Regions from separate parts of the Flavobacterium pygoscelis genome, predicted to be linked through region 2. Evidence: riboswitches for the same ligand, from Rfam matches in the RefSeq annotation. Region 2 holds a riboswitch; each other region holds the start of a gene.

Region 1 (6,108 bases), on a different contig from region 2:
TACTATGTGTCCACGTTCGTTTTTTAATTCGAAATGAAAATTATCGTTTACTCTGTTTAATGTTACTTTCATAATATCCCCTCCCCAACCCTCCCCGAAGGGGAGGGAGCCAAGACCGGAGGTATGTCCTTTTTATATTATTTATATTTTCTTTATTCCCCCTTCGGGGGTAAGGGGGATTTTACCCTTTATCCGACAATCTCAAAATATCTCCAAAAACTCCTCTTGCTGTTACCGCTGATCCAGCGCCCGCTCCTTGAATTACTATTGGTCGATCTCCGTAGGACTCTGTGTAAATCTCGAAGAAAGAATCGGAACCTTTCAATCCTCCTAGCGCAGTATCTGAAGGAACTGACACTAATTTCACCTCTAGTATCCCTTTATCATGCTGCAAATCTCCAGACAATTCTCCTATATATCTTAACACATGATTCGGCTTTTGGTCTGCTTTTATTTTGTCATAAATAGGATCGAATTCCTTAAGCTTTGTTAAAAAATCAGCAACATCACCTTCACGTAAATGTTCTGGAATAAGATTTTGAATCTTAATTTCTTCAAATTCATTTTGCAAATCTAGTTCTCTTGCTAAAATCAATAATTTTCTTCCTACGTCATTACCGCACAAATCTTCTCTTGGATCTGGCTCCGTGTAACCGTTGTCAATTGCTTCTTTTAGAATTTCGCTAAAAGGCGCATCTTTTGCAGAGAAATTATTGAATAAATAGCTCAAAGTTCCAGAGAAAACCCCTTTAATTTTAGTAATATTTTCTCCTGAAAGATGCAGTAATTTAATCGTATCAATCAATGGCAAACCAGCTCCAACATTGGTTTCATACAAATAGTTCTTTTGGTTATCTGCTAATGATTTTCTTAAGCCTTTATAAAAACCATAGCTTAATGTGTTTGCTACTTTATTTGAAGAAATTAAATCGAAGCTGCTTTCCACCAGCGGAATATAGTTTTCAACAAATGCAGCACTCGCTGTATTATCGATGGCAATTAAATTTTCTAAATGATGTTCGTTTGCATAAGCAATAACGTCTTCCATCGTATAAGGAATTCCTTGATCTTGAATTTGATTTCTCCACTCTAAAGAAACTCCGTTTTTATCTAAAAGAATTTTTTTAGAATTGGCAATGGCAAAAACATTTAGTTTAATATGTTTTCTTTTATCAATTGCTTCAGCAGACTCTAAAATTTGATTAATCAAAGTTCCTCCCACTAGTCCATGTCCAAAAACAGCAATGTTGATTTTTTTTGAAACTCCAAAAATCTCACCGTGAATGACATTTAAGGCTTTATAAAGTTCGGTTTTTTTAACCACTAAACTCACGTTTTTACCCGTAACCGTATTATTAAAAAGTATAGGAATAATTTTATTTTTAATTAAAGCAGTATACGGTTTATGAAACGTACTTAAATCTTGGCCAATAATTGAAATTACCGAAACATTATCAGTCACCGTAATTTTATTCACATCTTTAGCATAGAAATCATTTTCAAATTCTTTTTCTAATTCGATCATTGCTCTTGTGGCTTTATCAGCTGCAACCACTAATCCAATTCCTCTTTCTGATGAACCTTGTGAAATGATACTTACACTGATATCATTATCGCCCATTACTTTAAAAATACGAGCATCTACACCTGTTTTTCCTAACAGTCCTCTTCCTTCAAGATTCACTAAAGCTACATTCTCTAAAACGGAAAGTGTTTTTATTCCCGCTCCTGCAGCATTAGCCGTAATGAGTGTTCCTTTATTTTCGTGATTAAACGTATTTAATATACGAAGCGGAATATTTTTTTCTAATAAAGGAATGATAGTTTTAGCATGCAGAATAGTTGCGCCAAAATTAGCCAACTCATTTGCTTCATTAAAAGTCAAGTGATCTATTTTTTTGGCATCCAGTACTAAATCTGGATTGGCAGTGTATATTCCGTCAACATGTGTGAAGTTCTGAAGTTCTTCCGCATTAATGAAATTTGCTATTAGTGAAGCTGTGTAATTACTTCCATTTCTACCTAAAGTAGTAGTTTCATTTTTGGCGTTCGCACCAATAAAACCTGTAATTACTAAAACGGCGTCTTCATTTTCTTTGAAAATCTGGATGATATTCTTTTTCGATGCCCCTTCTATAGGTTGAGCATCGCCAAAATTCGAGTCTGTAACTATCAATTCACGGGTATCGGCAAATTTTGCAAGAATACCTCTTTCGTTTAGTAAGAAGACGAGTAATTTAGCCGAAAGCACTTCACCTTGTGCCAAAATTTGATCTTGAATTTTAGTACTGTAATCGCCTATCAAACTCACTCCTTCAAAAAGTTTGTCTAATTTTTCAAATTCAACAGAGAAATCAATTGATTCAAATCCATCTTTTTGATATTTTTTAAAACTCTCTAAAAGTGGTTTGTAATTACCATTTTTCACAGCAATTGTTAAAATATCATCAAGTTCATCAGTGGCTTTTCCTCTTGCGGATACAACAACAGTAACTTTTTCTTCTTGCTTTATTTTACTTTCAATAATATTTAGAACCGTATTAATCCCTTCACCATTTGCTAAAGATTTTCCGCCAAATTTCAGTACTTTCATTTGTTTTTTATTTTTGAAGACTACTTCTAATAAATTGTCTAATTGTTCATATTCTATCAGGAAAGCATCATGTCCGTGCTGCGAGTCAATCTCACTATAGAATACATTGTTTTTAAATTTTTTGATATCGTTGTATGTTTCTTTATTCTCCTTTGCCGTAAAAAACAAGTCAGAGTTGATTCCTACAATATAAATATTGGCATCAACTTTAGAAATAAGAGATTCAAAAGATTCTCGATTTCGAGTGATATCAATGGTTTTTAATAATTGATTCATCATCTTGTAGGCCGATAACTGAAATCTTTTTTCTAATTTTTCTCCGTGATAATTCAACCAACTCTCCACTTGAAAAGTTTCGAGTTGCACATTGATATCTCGATTAAATTTTTCTTTAAAAGATTCAGGAGTTCGATAACACAACATTGCGTGAATGCGTGCATCTTCTATAGGTTTTTTAGAATTATTTAAGATTTGCTCTTGCAAATAACAGTTAGCAATCAACCAATCGGTAGCCTTCCAATCGGTAGCAATGGGAATGAAATTTTGAGTTAATTTAGGCTCTAAGGCCAAAATTTCCCAACCTATTCCTCCACCTATTGATCCACCGATAAGCGCAAAAAGTTGATCAACTTTTAACACACGAAGTCCTTCCAGAAAAATTTTAGCAATATCTCTTGCAATAAAATCCTTGTAGTTGTCGATGGTAGCTGAATTAAAACCATTGCCTGGAACATCAAAAGCGATGATGGTATATTTTCGGGTATCAATTGTTTTATCAACGCCTACTATTTCGTTCCACCAACCAGCTTCACCAATAACTTGTGAGTTTCCAGTTAAAGCATGATTAATTAAAATTATGGGAGCAGAATGCAAATCGGCGCCAAAAATCTGATAGCTTAAATTTAGGGTAGCATAGAAAGCACCGTTATGAGTGGTGAAATCTTGTAATGTAATTAATGAAGGTTTATTTTCCAATTTCAAATCTTTTAGGATTTTTGATTTGTGTCTGGAAATATTAGAAAGAAAGCTAGAATATTGGGTATCTAGACGAATTCTTAGTGTTATCTTTCCTAGCAACTGAAACAAATTCAGTTCAAGGTAGAATGCAGCACCTTCTCCGATAAATCGAAGGGTTGCTAAGGCTTCATCGGGTCTAATCCCTCTGCCTTTCTTTATAACATTTCAATACAAGTGTGAACTTAAAGCAGCAAATTAACTGCTATTATTTTTAAAAACCAAATTTTCGTGTCTTTTGATTTTTATAAGAAAAATAAAAGCAAAGTGTTAAACTTATAAATTAAAAGTAAAACTATACTATATCAGAGTAACACTTTGCATTTTTTTGTATCATCAGATAATGGAAATTACTTTCCCATTTCCTAAATAAACAACGCTTCATTCTCTTTTGAATACATTAAAAAAAGTAATGAATCTGTCACTTTATTTTGTGGCAAAGCATCATTTTTTGAAAATTCAAATCTCGAATCGATTAGTTCATTGATAAAGTCGTTCCCCTTTACTGTTTTATTTCTGAAATTAATACTTTTTAATAACTGAAATGTTTTTGCAAAATACTTAGTTGCACTCATAATTTAATAATTGTTTAGGTTTATAAAATTCTTTTTTGTTCTTATTGTTGTTATACTATCTTAGTTTTCAAATACTACTAAAAAAACAAAAACCCTTTTAGATGACTATCCAAAAGGGTTTTAAGTTATATATCAAACTTATACTTTTGGAATCAACAGTCATGCATGCATAAAATGGTACACACCACAACTACATTGGTGACTTTTACGGTATTTATTGTCTTGATTATTAGTTTTTTCATCTATTTCCGATTCTATTATAAATCAATTTAATTTTGGATGCTCATAAAAAAAGCCTCCCTATCATGGGAAGCTTATTTCTTATAATTTTAATTTAAAATTATGCAATAAACTACCCTCAGGAAATATCCTGACCGACTTTAAACATAGTGTAAATTGTATATTTCATCTTTATTTTTTTCAAAATCAAATATGCAACTTTTAATTCATATTTCCAAATAAAAAGACTGGATTTCTAATATTAAATAATCGTTAACAACCTTCTATTGTTTTCATATTCATCAGTCTTTCAATTTGTTGATCATTCAAACGATTATATTTGTAGGCCCTGCTGATTTGCTTTTTAAAAAATTGCCATTTCTGCTGCATATAAGGATATAATGATAATGAATTCATATTCCCCTCGTTTGACTTTTTGTAATGCTTTTTATATTCTTTAAAATAATTACAATAATCATCTAAATATTTATCCCATTTTAAATCTCCTGTTTTGTTACTTGTTTTCGATGCTTTTTGCTCCGCTACTAGTATTTCTCGTGACTCCATAATGAGATTGTTATTTTATTTTAATTTGATTTCTACTTCCAGCTAAAAAACACATCAACATATTGCTTTTCTTTGTTTTTAACTCGAAGCAAATCTACTGCGCTTATCTGCTACTTATCTTACACAATAAGGATTAATACTTATATAACTTTTTTGTATCATCACTTCAAAAAATATAAAAGCTTTATAGAAACTTCGAATTTTTTCTTTGAAACCAAAATCTAACTAGAACTCTATCGTTATTCTTCAAAAAAAGATTTAGTTAGAAATATGTAATTTTTCACAATTAAAAAACCAAATTTTATTAAAGTTCTTTAATTGTGAAATTACTATTGAATTATAATCATTTTTTAAACTAATTAAAATCATAGTCTTTAAACAAATTCAGATTGTTTTATACTTTTGAAAGCCACTTTTAAATCGGTAATTAAATCCTGAATATCTTCTAATCCTACAGACAATCGTATTAAGTCATTAGGAACTCCTGCTGCAGCTTTTTGTTCATCGGATAATTGCTGATGAGTAGTACTAGCAGGATGAATTATTAGTGATTTAGTGTCGCCAATATTAGCTAATAGCGAAAATAATTTAGTTTGATCTGCTACTGTTTTTGCTGCTTCAAATCCTCCTTTTAACCCAAAAGTCACTACTCCACTGTGACCTTTTGGCAAATACTGCTGAGCTAAATCATAGTATTTACTGGATTTCAACCCTGGATAATTTACCCAAGCCACTTCTGGTTGCTCTTCTAACCATTGCGCTAATGCCAAAGCATTTTCACTGTGGCGTTGTACACGAATAGGCAAAGTCTCCAATCCTTGTATAATCTGGAAGGCATTAAACGGACTCAAAGCTGCTCCAAAATCACGCAGACCTTCAATTCTAACCTTAGCAATAAAAGCTGCTTTTCCTAAAGCTTCATTGTAAATTAATCCGTGATAACCTGCTGAAGGCTCTGTGAATTCAGGAAATTTCCCATTGGTCCAATCAAAGTTTCCAGCATCAATAATCACACCTCCAAGAGAAGTTCCGTTTCCAGTGATGTATTTTGTTAAAGAATGCACTACGATATCCGCTCCAAAATCTATAGGATTCAACAAATAAGGGGATGCAACTGTATTATCAACTATAAAAGGGACT
Region 2 (6,108 bases):
CATCTTCAGTAGTTCCGCCACGTTTTAACGGAATTCCATCTCTCCAACCTTTTACTACATCTTCGTTTAATTTTGCAGTCATTTCAGTTTCAATAAAACCTGGTGCAATTACATTACAACGAATGTTGCGCGATCCTAATTCTAATGCTACTGATTTAGAAAAACCAATAACTCCCGCCTTAGAAGCAGCATAATTTGTTTGTCCGGCATTTCCTTTTACTCCAACTACAGAACTCATATTAATGATAGATCCCGCACGTTTTTTAAGAAAAGTTTTCTGAATTGCTTTTGTCATGTTGAAAACTGATTTCAAGTTTACATCCATTACTTGGTCAAAATCTTGTTCAGACATACGCATTAACAAATTATCTTTGGTAATTCCGGCGTTGTTAATCAAAATATCTACTGTTCCAAACTCAGCATTAACCGCATCAACAAGCGTTTGCGCTTCATTAAAATCAGCTGCGTTAGATTGATACCCTTTCGCTTTAATTCCAAGTGCATTCAATTCATTTTCTAATGCCATAGCTGATTCTACAGATGAACTGTAAGTAAAAGCAATATTTGCTCCGTGTTTTGCAAAAACTTCTGCAATTCCTTTACCTATTCCACGACTTGCGCCTGTAATTATAGCTACTTTTCCTTCTAGTAATTTCATATTCAAAACTTATTTTAATTTTTATTTGAAGCTATTCCTGCTATCCGCTACAATCTTTTATTTTTTTAAACAAAAAAATAAAAGGATTTCCACTTCTATCAGGGCTATCTTATATCTGTCAAATATAGAATATTTACTTTTTTAAAAAAAATACAAAACCATATACATTAATAAAAATACTAGCTTTTAAATTTTAATAATTCGATTCACCCATTTATCCCAAAAATTAGCATAAATAGCGATTAATGTAAAAACAAATAAGAACAAATGATACCAAGCATTACTAATCAAATCTAAAAAGTTCAGCTTTCCATCTGCAAAGCTTAATATCAAAAGTACTTGAGCTCCATAAGGTAATATTCCTTGAATAACACAAGAAAAAATATCAAGTATAGTCGCGGTTTTCTTTGCACTCAAATTGTATTCATCATTAATTTCTTTTGCAATACTTCCTGTAATCACAATAGAAACGGTGTTATTAGCGATTGCTAAATTGGTTAATCCAACTAAAACACCAATTCCTGTCTGCGCCGATTTCTTACTCTTTATTCGCTTTTTAACTTGATATAAAACGTAATCAATTCCGCCCGCTTTATCAACCATCGCAGCTAAACCACCTGAAAGCATAGAAAGTAAGAATATTTCTGTCATACTGGTAAAACCTTCATATATTTTTTGGGTAAAAACCATAAGCGTAAAATTACCACCAAAATAACCTATAATTCCCGCTAACAATGTTCCTATAATTAACGTAGAAAACACATTAATTCCAGAAACTGCTAATACAATAACGAGTATATAGGGTATGATAGCAATCCAATTAAAATCAGTTTTAGGTATGGCAACGGAAACAATTTCTGAGTTTAAACCCAAATAGAAAAATACTGCAATTGTAATTATAGCAGCTGGAAAAGCAATAAATAAATTAATTTTAAACTTGTCTTTGAGTTTACAACCTAAAGATTGTGTTGCCGCAATAGTGGTGTCCGAAATCATAGAGAGATTGTCTCCTAACATAGAACCACCCAATAATGCACCCGAAATCAAAGGTAATGAAGCACCACTTTTATCCGCTAAACTCACTGCTATAGGACCAATTGCAACAATTGCCCCAACAGAAGTACCAGTCGCAGTAGATAAAAATGCGGCAATCAAAAAAATACCTAAAGGAAAATAAGCAACATCAATATTGTTTATTCCCAAATTTACAACAGCATCTACTCCACCAGTAGCTTTACTCACTACAGCAAAAGCACCCGCAAGTAAATATATAAGACACATCGTCATTATTTTACTTTCACCACAACCAGCAATCAGCGTATTCACTTTATCTTCTGTAGAAGATTTAAAAAGTAGGAAAGCCGCAACTATTCCAATTAAAACAGCAATTGGAGACGGGAAAGCATAAAAATCATCTAGCCAAATACCAACTCCTAAAAAAGTAGCAATAAAAATAAATAAAGGAATTAATGCGAATGGATTACCATTATTTTTACCTTGTTTAGTCATAATCATTTTTTAAATTAAAGGGTTATGACGAAAAACAAAAAAGCAAAACAGGAATAAAAAAACAACATTTTTTCCAAAGGATTTGGCTTATCGTTTTAGCACCTTGCTCGTTGTTGCAGGTTGCTATCTCTATTAAGAGATTCGTGATAACGGGGGCAAAAATAGTACTTATTTTTTTATATAAACAAATAAAAATACTATTTATGAATTTAAAACAAAAAAAAGACCTTACCAAAGTAAAGTCTTTCAATTGTATTAGTATAGAAATAACTTAAAAAGCTACATTCCATTTTGGCAATCTTCCATTTTCATCTAAGAAATTTTGTAAAACTTGTGCTTCTACAAATGTTGGAATTACTTTAGAATCATTATTAAAAGTCTCATACCAAACTACTTCAAGTGTGCTAATATCTTCTTTCTTCATTTGTGCTGGCCAAGAATATTTTCTTCCTGTTTTAGCGAATTGGTGTCCTTCGACTATTTTGTCATTCAAACCACCATTTTTAATTTTCAAAGTTCCGTCATTTTGAACAGTTCCAGTAGAACCAACCATAATTAACTCTTTTACTTCACCAACTGCATAAACTAAAAACACACCAGATCCTTCAGATGCATTGCAAACTTCTGCTAAACTATCTTCTGCTGTAAATGAAAACTGATTGGTAACTTTGAATTTTTCTAACTCCTTGTACATATATTATATTTTTATTTGAAATGGTCTTCCTAGATAAAACTCACAAAAATCTGAAAAGTTATCTAGACCATTCGTTTACATTTTTTATTTATCAAAAATAAATCTATTAAACACTATTTTTAATAAAGTGCAAAGGTATTCTTTAATTCCATTCAATAATAAAAAAGCCCCACAAAATGTGAGGCTTTTAATTTTTTTTATAAATATAAAAGATTATCCTAAAACTTCTTTTACTTTTTTACCAATTTCAGCTGGAGAATCTACTACGTGAATACCACATTCTCTCATAATTTGTTTTTTAGCTTCAGCCGTATCATCAGATCCACCAACAATTGCACCTGCATGTCCCATTGTACGTCCTGCTGGAGCAGTTACTCCTGCGATGAAACCTACAACTGGTTTACGGTTTCCATCAGCTTTAATCCAATGAGCAGCATCCGCTTCTAATTGTCCACCGATTTCACCAATCATTACGATACATTCTGTTTCTGGGTCATTCATCAATAACTCTACTGCTTCTTTTGTTGTAGTTCCAATGATTGGATCTCCACCAATTCCGATAGCAGTTGTGATTCCTAAACCTTGTTTTACTACTTGGTCAGCCGCTTCGTAAGTTAAAGTTCCTGATTTAGAAACAATACCAATAGTTCCTTTTTTGAAAACAAAACCTGGCATAATACCAACTTTAGCTTCACCTGGAGTAATAATTCCTGGACAGTTTGGACCTATTAATCTTGCATTTCTTTCTTTAACGTAACTGTTTGCTTTTATCATGTCAGCAACAGGAATTCCTTCTGTAATTGCAATAATTACTTTAATACCTGCATCTGCAGCTTCCATAATCGCATCAGCTGCAAAAGCTGGTGGAACGAAAATGATAGTTGTGTCAGCTCCTGCTTGTTCAACAGCATCTTTTACAGTATTAAAAACAGGTCTGTCTAAATGAGATGTTCCTCCTTTTCCTGGAGTTACACCACCAACAACATTAGTTCCGTACTCAATCATTTGAGAAGCATGGAAAGTCCCTTCACTTCCTGTAAAACCTTGAACAATTATTTTGGAATCTTTATTAACTAAAACACTCATGATATATTATTTTATGTAGTTTTTAAAATGGTTATGCAAAAGTATAAAATTGTAAGCACTAAACGGGTATCCCATATTCAGTTTTTTACCACTAAATTAGGATAATTGGCTCATTTGATACCCTCGATATAATTTATTGTCTTTAATTTGCCAAATCACAATAAAATGTGCCAGTAACATTTCTTCTCTAGGGTTCTCTATTGTTTTAACAAAATGAGAATAACGCACTGAAACCAAATCATTTTCGGCAATAATCTGATTGATGCGAACCTTAGATCGAACGTAAGCTTTACTTAAATCGTTAGATAAATTTAATAATGCTTCATAATTTAGCTCAATAAAACCTTTGCTACTGTTCCACTCGACTATAATATCGGGATGTAAAAAATCTTTTATAACTTCACTATCAATTAAAGCATCCGATTTGTAAAATTTCTCAACAATTTCTTTTGAAGACATATTACTTTATTTTTTTTAAAATTTCTGGAATTTTTTTAATATTAGCCAACTGTTTCAATTTCTCTCTTGACTCTTCTATTGGAGTACCAAAATAAGATTTTCCACCTTCAACTGATTTAGTTACTCCAGTTTGTCCCATGATAACAGCCTTTGCTCCTATCGTAATTCCGCTAGTGGTTCCTACTTGTCCCCAAATTGTCACTTCATCTTCAATAATAACACAGCCTGCAATTCCGGTTTGAGAAGCTATTAAACATTTTTTTCCTATCACAGTATCATGTCCTACATGCACTTGATTGTCAATTTTTGTTCCTTCACCAATAGTTGTATCTCCTGTTACTCCTTTATCAATGGTGCAAAGAGCTCCAATGCCTACATTATCTTGAATGACAACTCTTCCTCCAGAAAGCAACTGATCAAATCCTTCGGCTCTTTTTTTATAATAAAAAGCATCTGCACCTAAAACTGTTCCTGCATGAATTATAACATTATCACCAATTACAGTATGGTCATAAATAGAAACATTAGAATGTATTAAACAATTTTTACCAATAACTACATGATTTCCTATAAACGTATTTGGCTGAATAATAGTTCCTTCTCCTACAGTTGCAGAAGTAGCTAATGAGACATTTGAAAACTGAAAAGGCTTGAAATAATTTGTCAATTTATTAAAATCTCTGAACGGATCTTCAGAAATTAATAACGCTTTCCCTTCAGGACAGTCAACATTTTTATTAATTAAAATAATTGTAGCAGCCGAATTTAAAGCCTTATCATAATATTTTGGATGATCAACAAATACTATATCACCGCTGCCAACTACATGAATTTCGTTCATTCCAGTTACAGGGAAATTGGTATCACCAACATATTCACAACCGATAATAATAGCTATTTCTTCTAAAGAGTAAACTTTTGGAAATTTCATAATTTTTATTAGAAAATTAAAAAAAAATAGAAAATGTGAAATTTATCTAATTTTCACATTTTCTATTATCAAATTACTTACTCTTTTACGCGTTCCATGTAAGAACCAGAAGTAGTGTCTATTTTAATTTTATCCCCTTCATTGATAAACAAAGGAACATTTACTAGCGCTCCTGTTTCAACAGTTGCTGATTTAGTAGCGTTTGTTGCTGTATTTCCTTTAATTCCAGGCTCAGCATACGTAACTTCAAGTATAACAGAGGCTGGCATATCTACTGAAAGTGGTAAATCAGTTTCTGTATTAATGCTAATCATTACATTTTCTCCTTCTTTTAATAAACCTGGAGAATCTAAAATATTTTTATTTAATGTAATTTGCTCAAAAGTTTCAGTATTCATGAAATGAAATTCATCACCTTCTGGATATAAAAACTGAAATTTATGATTTTCAACTCGTACTTCATCAATTTTATGTCCAGCAGAAAAAGTATTATCTAATACTCTTCCGTTAGTTAAACTTCTTAGTTTTGTTCTAACAAAAGCAGGTCCTTTACCTGGTTTTACATGAAGAAATTCAACTATTTTATAGATGTCATTATTGAATTTAATGCACAATCCGTTTTTAATATCTGATGTAGATGCCATTTATATTTTACTTTTAGCTATTAGCGATTTATATTTTATTTATTTTTCTGACTACTACCAAATTGCTAATAGTCAAGAGTTTTTTTAGTAATTTCCAGAATATCCTTTCATCACACCTCGAGATGAA
Region 3 (6,108 bases), on a different contig from region 2:
TCAATCAAAACGAACCTACTGAAGCTTTCGCCAAAAAATATATACAACAAGCAATCCATTTTTTCGATACAATCGAAGCATTCAGAGCTAAAGACTTAGAAGATGAAAAATAGAATTAAACCTCAAGTTACATTAGTAGGCGCTGGTCCAGGAGATCAAGATTTACTTACTATCAAAGGTGCAAAAGCCTTGGCGGAAGCTAATGTAGTTTTGTACGATGCTTTGTCAAATGATGAATTGTTGTCTTATGCGCCTAAAAAAGCACTGAAAATATTTGTTGGAAAAAGAAAGGGCTATCATGCTTATACGCAAGATGAAATCAACCAATTGATTGTTGATAATGCATTGACTTATGGTCATGTGGTTCGGTTGAAAGGTGGCGATCCATTTATTTTTGGAAGAGGAAGCGAAGAAATTGAATTCGTAGAAAGTTTTGGAATTCCAACTTTTGTAATCCCCGGAATTTCCTCATCAATAGCAGTTCCCGCTTCGCAAGGAATTTCGTTGACAAAAAGAGGTGTTTCTGAGAGTTTTTGGGTAATTACGGGAACCACTTCTACCCGAAAATTATCTACCGATGTAGCTTTGGCGGCTCAATCAACAGCAACCGTAGTGATCTTAATGGGAATGAGCAAACTGGATGAAATTGTAGCTTTATTCCAAAAAGAATCTAAAGGTCAAATTCCGGTTGCAATTATTCAAAACGGAACAACTCTAGAAGAAAAGGTTGGAATTGGAACCATAGATAACATCCAAAAAGTAGTTGCCAAAAATAATTTAAGTTCCCCAGCAATTATTGTAATTGGTGAAGTAGTTAAAGAAAGTAATAAACTAAAAGGCTTTTACGAAGAGTTTGTGTCTTCTGAAATACGACTATAATGAAAGAAAAAGAATCATACTCCAATAGTCACGACTCGGCTTCCATCTCCTTAGGAGAGGATTTGGGAGAGAGGAATCAGCTTTACCCCATTTTTTTAAAAGTGCATCAACTGAACGTGCTTATTGTTGGTGGCGGAAATGTAGGATTAGAGAAATTATCTTTTTTATTAAAATCCAGCCCCAATGCAATTGTCGAAGTTGTTGCTCCACGATTTTTACCAGAACTAGTCGATTTAGTACATCAATACGATTCTGTAAAATTAACCATGAAGAAATTCAAAAAAAAAATGCTTAAAAAAAGACATTTGGTTATTGCCTGTACTGATGATTTAGAGATAAATAAAAAAATTTACGACTTGTCTCGAAAAAGATTTTTGATTTGTAATATAGCTGATACGCCTGATTTATGCGATTATTATTTGGGTGGTATTGTTACAAAAGGGAATGTGAAAATTGCTATATCAACTAACGGAAAATCCCCAACTACGGCCAAAAGACTACGTGAGTTTTTTGAAGAAGTACTTCCAGATGATATTAATAAAATGGTATTGAACTTAAATGAATATCGGAAAACTTTGAAAGGAAACTTTGAAGAAAAAGTCGAAAAAATGAATAAGATTACCGAAACGTTAAAAAATATATAAAAAGTTCTTTTAAATTTAAAGGAATGATAAAAATCATAAAAAGGAGAAACAAATATTCGTTTCTTTGTAAACTCATAAAATGACTATAAATAGTAACATAATGATTAAAACTGATATTCTTATAATAGGAGCTGGTCCAACAGGTTTATTTGCTGTTTTTGAAGCCGGTTTGTTAAAATTAAAATGCCATATATTAGATGCTTTACCACAAGCAGGAGGGCAACTTTCAGAGTTGTACCCTAAAAAACCAATATACGATATCCCAGGATTTCCAGAAGTTTTAGCGGGAGATTTAGTTGATAATTTAATGGAACAAATCAAGCAATTTGAACCAGGATTTACGCTAGGAGAACGAGCAGAAACAATAGATAAGCAAGAGGACGGAACTTTTATAGTTACCTCTAATAAAGGAACACAATTTCATGCTCCTGTTATTGCAATTGCAGGCGGATTAGGAAGTTTTGAGCCAAGAAAACCTCTTATTGATGGAATTGATTTTTATGAAGACAAAGGAATCAAGTATTTTATCAAAAATCCAGAAAAATTCAGAGACAAGAAAGTTGTAATTGCTGGTGGTGGAGATTCTGCATTAGACTGGAGTATTTTCTTATCTAATATAGCTTCAGAGGTAACTTTAGTGCACAGAAGAAATGAATTTAGAGGAGCATTAGATTCTGTTGATAAAGTACAGGAGTTAAAAACAGCAGGAAAAATTAGATTAATTACTCCAGCTGAGGTTATTGGTATCAATGGCGCAGAGCGCATAGAATCAATTGTGCTCGAAGAAAATGGTGCGACAAGAACCATCGAAACAGATTATTTTATTCCTCTTTTTGGTCTTACGCCCAAATTAGGTCCTATTGGAGATTGGGGATTAGAAATAGAAAAAAATGCGATTAAAGTAAATAATGCGTTAGATTATCAAACCAATATTCCTGGTATTTTTGCCATTGGTGACGTAAATACCTATCCAGGAAAACTCAAATTAATCCTTTGTGGTTTTCATGAAGCTACTTTAATGTGTCAAGCTGCTTACCAAATCATTAATCCAGGTAAGAAATATGTGCTAAAATACACTACCGTTAGCGGTGTTGACGGATTTGATGGTACTCGTAAGGAAGCGCCAAAAGCTGTGGTAAAAGCAATAGTTTAACAATTTACCAAAAAATAGTTAAAAAATATAGCGTTATTACTTGCAAGTAGTAACGCTATGTCTTTACTTTGCAGTGTTCCTATATTTATTGAAAGTTATCACGAAAGGCGGAGGGAAAGACCCAATGAAACCTTAGCAACCCTTTATTTTATAAAGAAGGTGCTACATTCTACCACAAAATATGTGGATAGATAACACACGAATACACACTTAGTATTTCCCCAACCTTTTCTTGACAACATTTTAATATCCTTTTTGAGCGGATTATTGGTGCTTTTTTTGCCAATATTCTTCCTGCTGTACGCTATATCTTTTATTCTGAACCCCAGAATAAAAGGATACCGCTTCCATCAGGGCTAAAAAGCCATTATAGTGAACTTTTGTAAATATTAATCAAAAGTAAAAATCTCCTAAAAAAAGATTTTCAAGAACTGAAACTATTATGTCAAACATTCAAACGGCAATAAAAGAGAGAATTCTTATTTTAGATGGAGCCATGGGAACCATGTTGCAACGTTATAATTTCTCCGAAGAAGATTTTCGTGGAGTGCGTTTCAAAGATTTTCCACATTCACTAAAAGGAAATAATGATTTACTGTCGCTAACCCAACCCAAAGCGATTAGAGAAGTTCATGCTAAATACTTTGAAGCAGGAGCCGATATTATTGAAACCAATACCTTCTCGAGTACCACAATCGGAATGGCCGATTACCATCTCGAAGATTTGGTTTACGAAATGAATTTTCAATCTGCAAAAATTGCTCGAGAAGTAGCTGACGAATTCACGGCAAAAAATCCAGAAAAACCGCGTTTTGTAGCCGGTTCTATAGGGCCAACCAACAGAACAGCAAGCATGTCACCAGATGTAAATGATCCTGGATATAGAGCCGTAACTTTTGATGATTTGCGCGTGGCATACAAACAACAAGTAGAAGCTTTGATGGATGGCGGTTGCGATTTATTATTAGTCGAAACTATTTTTGATACTTTAAATGCTAAAGCGGCGCTTTTCGCTATCGAAGAAGTGAAAGACGAACGCAATATTGATATTCCTATCATGGTTTCTGGAACCATTACCGATGCTTCCGGAAGAACACTTTCTGGGCAAACGGTCGAAGCTTTCTTAGTTTCAGTTTCACACATTCCATTGTTAAGTGTAGGTTTTAATTGTGCCCTTGGTGCCGATTTGTTAAAGCCTTATTTAAAAACCCTTTCACACAATACTTCATTTAATGTTTCGGCACATCCTAATGCAGGATTGCCAAATGCTTTTGGAGAATACGATGAAACGCCAGAGGAAATGCAAGCGCAAATCAAAACCTATTTAGACGATAATTTAGTAAACATCATAGGTGGTTGTTGCGGAACAACCCCAGCCCACATCAAGTTAATCGCAGATATTGCAAAGAATTATAAGCCAAGAGTTTCGACGGCGGTGATGTAAAATGTCATTGCCAGAAACGAAGCAATCACATAATGAAGATTTCTCTTTTGTTTAAAACTCAAAAAGTATTGAGCTGATCCTGCAAGGTTTTTTAAACCTTGTAGGTATAAAACAGAGCTTATCCTACAAATTTTTTTAAAGCTTGTAGTTAAAATAGAGCTGATCCTGCAAGATTTTTTAAACCTCGTAGGTATAAAACATAAGTAGACTTAATAAACCAATACCTACAAGGTTATATAAACCTTGCAGGAATGAACAACAGAATGCGGTATTCACACAAAACCGCGTGAGGGATAGCAGTGAAAAGCCCACAGTGAACTGCAGCGATAGCGCAACTAAGCGAGGACTTGAAACGATAGCCCGACCCTTTTTGGGTCACGCCCAAAACATGAAAAATAAAGATTAAATCTATTTCATTTTCAAAATGATTTAGAATTAAAAATAAATAAAATGGCAGAAAAAGAAACAAGAAAAAACCTTGTATTATCAGGATTAGAGCCTTTAACAATAACTCCAGAGAGTTTGTTTATCAATGTTGGAGAACGAACAAACGTTACAGGTTCTAGAAAATTCCTTCGATTAATCAAGGAAGAAAAATACGAAGAAGCACTTAGTATTGCCAAAGAGCAAGTAGAAGGTGGCGCCCAAATCATCGATATTAATATGGATGAAGGGATGCTTGATGGTGTTTATGCAATGACAAAATTCCTGAATTTAATCGCTGCCGAGCCTGATATTTCGCGTGTGCCAATCATGATTGATAGCTCGAAATGGGAAATTATAGAAGCGGGTTTGAAAGTAGTTCAAGGGAAAAGTGTCGTGAATTCTATTTCTTTGAAGGAAGGTGAAGAAGCATTTATTCATCATGCTAAATTAATCAAGCGTTACGGAGCTGCAGTAATTGTTATGGCTTTTGATGAGGTAGGGCAAGCTGATAATTACGAAAGACGAGTAGAAATTTGTCAGCGTTCGTATGATATTTTGGTAAATAAAGTGGGTTTTCAAGCTCAAGATATAATCTTTGATTTAAATATATTTCCAGTAGCAACAGGAATGGATGAGCATCGCCTGAATGCTTTAGATTTCTTTAGAGGAACAAAATGGGTTCGGGAAAACTTGCCGCATGCCCATATTAGTGGCGGAGTGAGCAATGTTTCGTTTTCGTTTAGAGGAAACGATACAGTTCGTGAAGCAATGCATTCAGTGTTTTTGTATCATGCCATTCAAAACGGAATGACGATGGGGATTGTAAACCCAGAAATGCTTTCTATTTACGATGAAATCCCAAAAGATTTATTAGAGCATGTAGAAGATGTAATTTTAAATAGACGTGATGATGCAACAGAACGCTTATTGGATTTTGCCGAAAATGTAAAAGGTGATGTAAAAGGAAATGAGAAAGCAATTCAAGAATGGCGTTCGGGAACCGTACAAGAAAGAATTACACATTCTCTTGTAAAAGGTGTCGATCAATATATTGAAGAAGATGTTGAGGAAGCGCGATTATCAGCCGCAAAGCCAATTGAAGTGATCGAAATTAATTTAATGACAGGAATGAATGTCGTGGGTGATTTATTTGGATCAGGAAAAATGTTTTTGCCACAAGTGGTAAAATCAGCACGTGTAATGAAAAAAGCGGTAGCTTATTTATTGCCATTTATTGAAGCCTCAAAACAAGCTGGAGACAAGCAAGGGAACGGAAAAATCTTGATGGCTACTGTAAAAGGTGATGTACACGATATTGGAAAAAACATTGTTTCGGTCGTTTTAGCCTGTAATAATTATGAAATCGTCGATTTAGGTGTAATGGTTGCGCCAGAGAAAATTATTGCAGCCGCGATAGAGCATAACGTAGATATTATTGGTCTTAGCGGATTGATTACGCCTTCGCTTGACGAAATGGTTTATCTGGCTAAAGAATTAGATAAACAAGACATCAAAATCCCGATTATGATTGGTGGAGCGACTACTTCGAGAGCGCACACAGC

Evidence for each region. Region 2 has a riboswitch for S-adenosylmethionine ahead of MW871_RS12095 (Na+/H+ antiporter NhaC family protein). Riboswitches for the same ligand answer to the same signal wherever they lie in the genome.
Region 1: another riboswitch for S-adenosylmethionine. It lies ahead of thrA (bifunctional aspartate kinase/homoserine dehydrogenase I); the one in region 2 lies ahead of MW871_RS12095 (Na+/H+ antiporter NhaC family protein).
Region 3: another riboswitch for S-adenosylmethionine. It lies ahead of MW871_RS13395 (homocysteine S-methyltransferase family protein); the one in region 2 lies ahead of MW871_RS12095 (Na+/H+ antiporter NhaC family protein).

What each region holds. Positions count from the first base shown of each region.
Region 1 covers NZ_JALNUB010000008.1:132,341-138,448, reverse strand. Annotated here, with positions in the region: gene MW871_RS13340 (OsmC family protein) at 1-72, opposite strand, end outside; gene thrA (bifunctional aspartate kinase/homoserine dehydrogenase I) at 182-3,568, opposite strand; SAM riboswitch class I at 3,652-3,774, opposite strand; gene MW871_RS13330 (hypothetical protein) at 3,973-4,182, opposite strand; gene MW871_RS13325 (hypothetical protein) at 4,675-4,968, opposite strand; gene MW871_RS13320 (O-acetylhomoserine aminocarboxypropyltransferase/cysteine synthase family protein) at 5,343-6,108, opposite strand, start outside.
Region 2 covers NZ_JALNUB010000007.1:78,227-84,334, reverse strand. Annotated here, with positions in the region: gene fabG (3-oxoacyl-[acyl-carrier-protein] reductase) at 1-658, opposite strand, end outside; gene MW871_RS12095 (Na+/H+ antiporter NhaC family protein) at 845-2,167, opposite strand; SAM-I-IV-variant riboswitch at 2,225-2,322, opposite strand; gene MW871_RS12090 (hypothetical protein) at 2,439-2,861, opposite strand; gene sucD (succinate--CoA ligase subunit alpha) at 3,075-3,947, opposite strand; gene MW871_RS12080 (nuclear transport factor 2-like protein) at 4,044-4,406, opposite strand; gene MW871_RS12075 (UDP-3-O-(3-hydroxymyristoyl)glucosamine N-acyltransferase) at 4,408-5,337, opposite strand; gene efp (elongation factor P) at 5,415-5,981, opposite strand; gene lpxA (acyl-ACP--UDP-N-acetylglucosamine O-acyltransferase) at 6,066-6,108, opposite strand, start outside.
Region 3 covers NZ_JALNUB010000008.1:147,341-153,448, forward strand. Annotated here, with positions in the region: gene MW871_RS13375 (nitrite reductase) at 1-113, shown strand, start outside; gene cobA (uroporphyrinogen-III C-methyltransferase) at 103-879, shown strand; gene MW871_RS13385 (precorrin-2 dehydrogenase/sirohydrochlorin ferrochelatase family protein) at 942-1,523, shown strand; gene MW871_RS13390 (NAD(P)/FAD-dependent oxidoreductase) at 1,624-2,676, shown strand; SAM riboswitch class I at 2,769-2,874, shown strand; gene MW871_RS13395 (homocysteine S-methyltransferase family protein) at 3,119-4,120, shown strand; gene metH (methionine synthase) at 4,571-6,108, shown strand, end outside.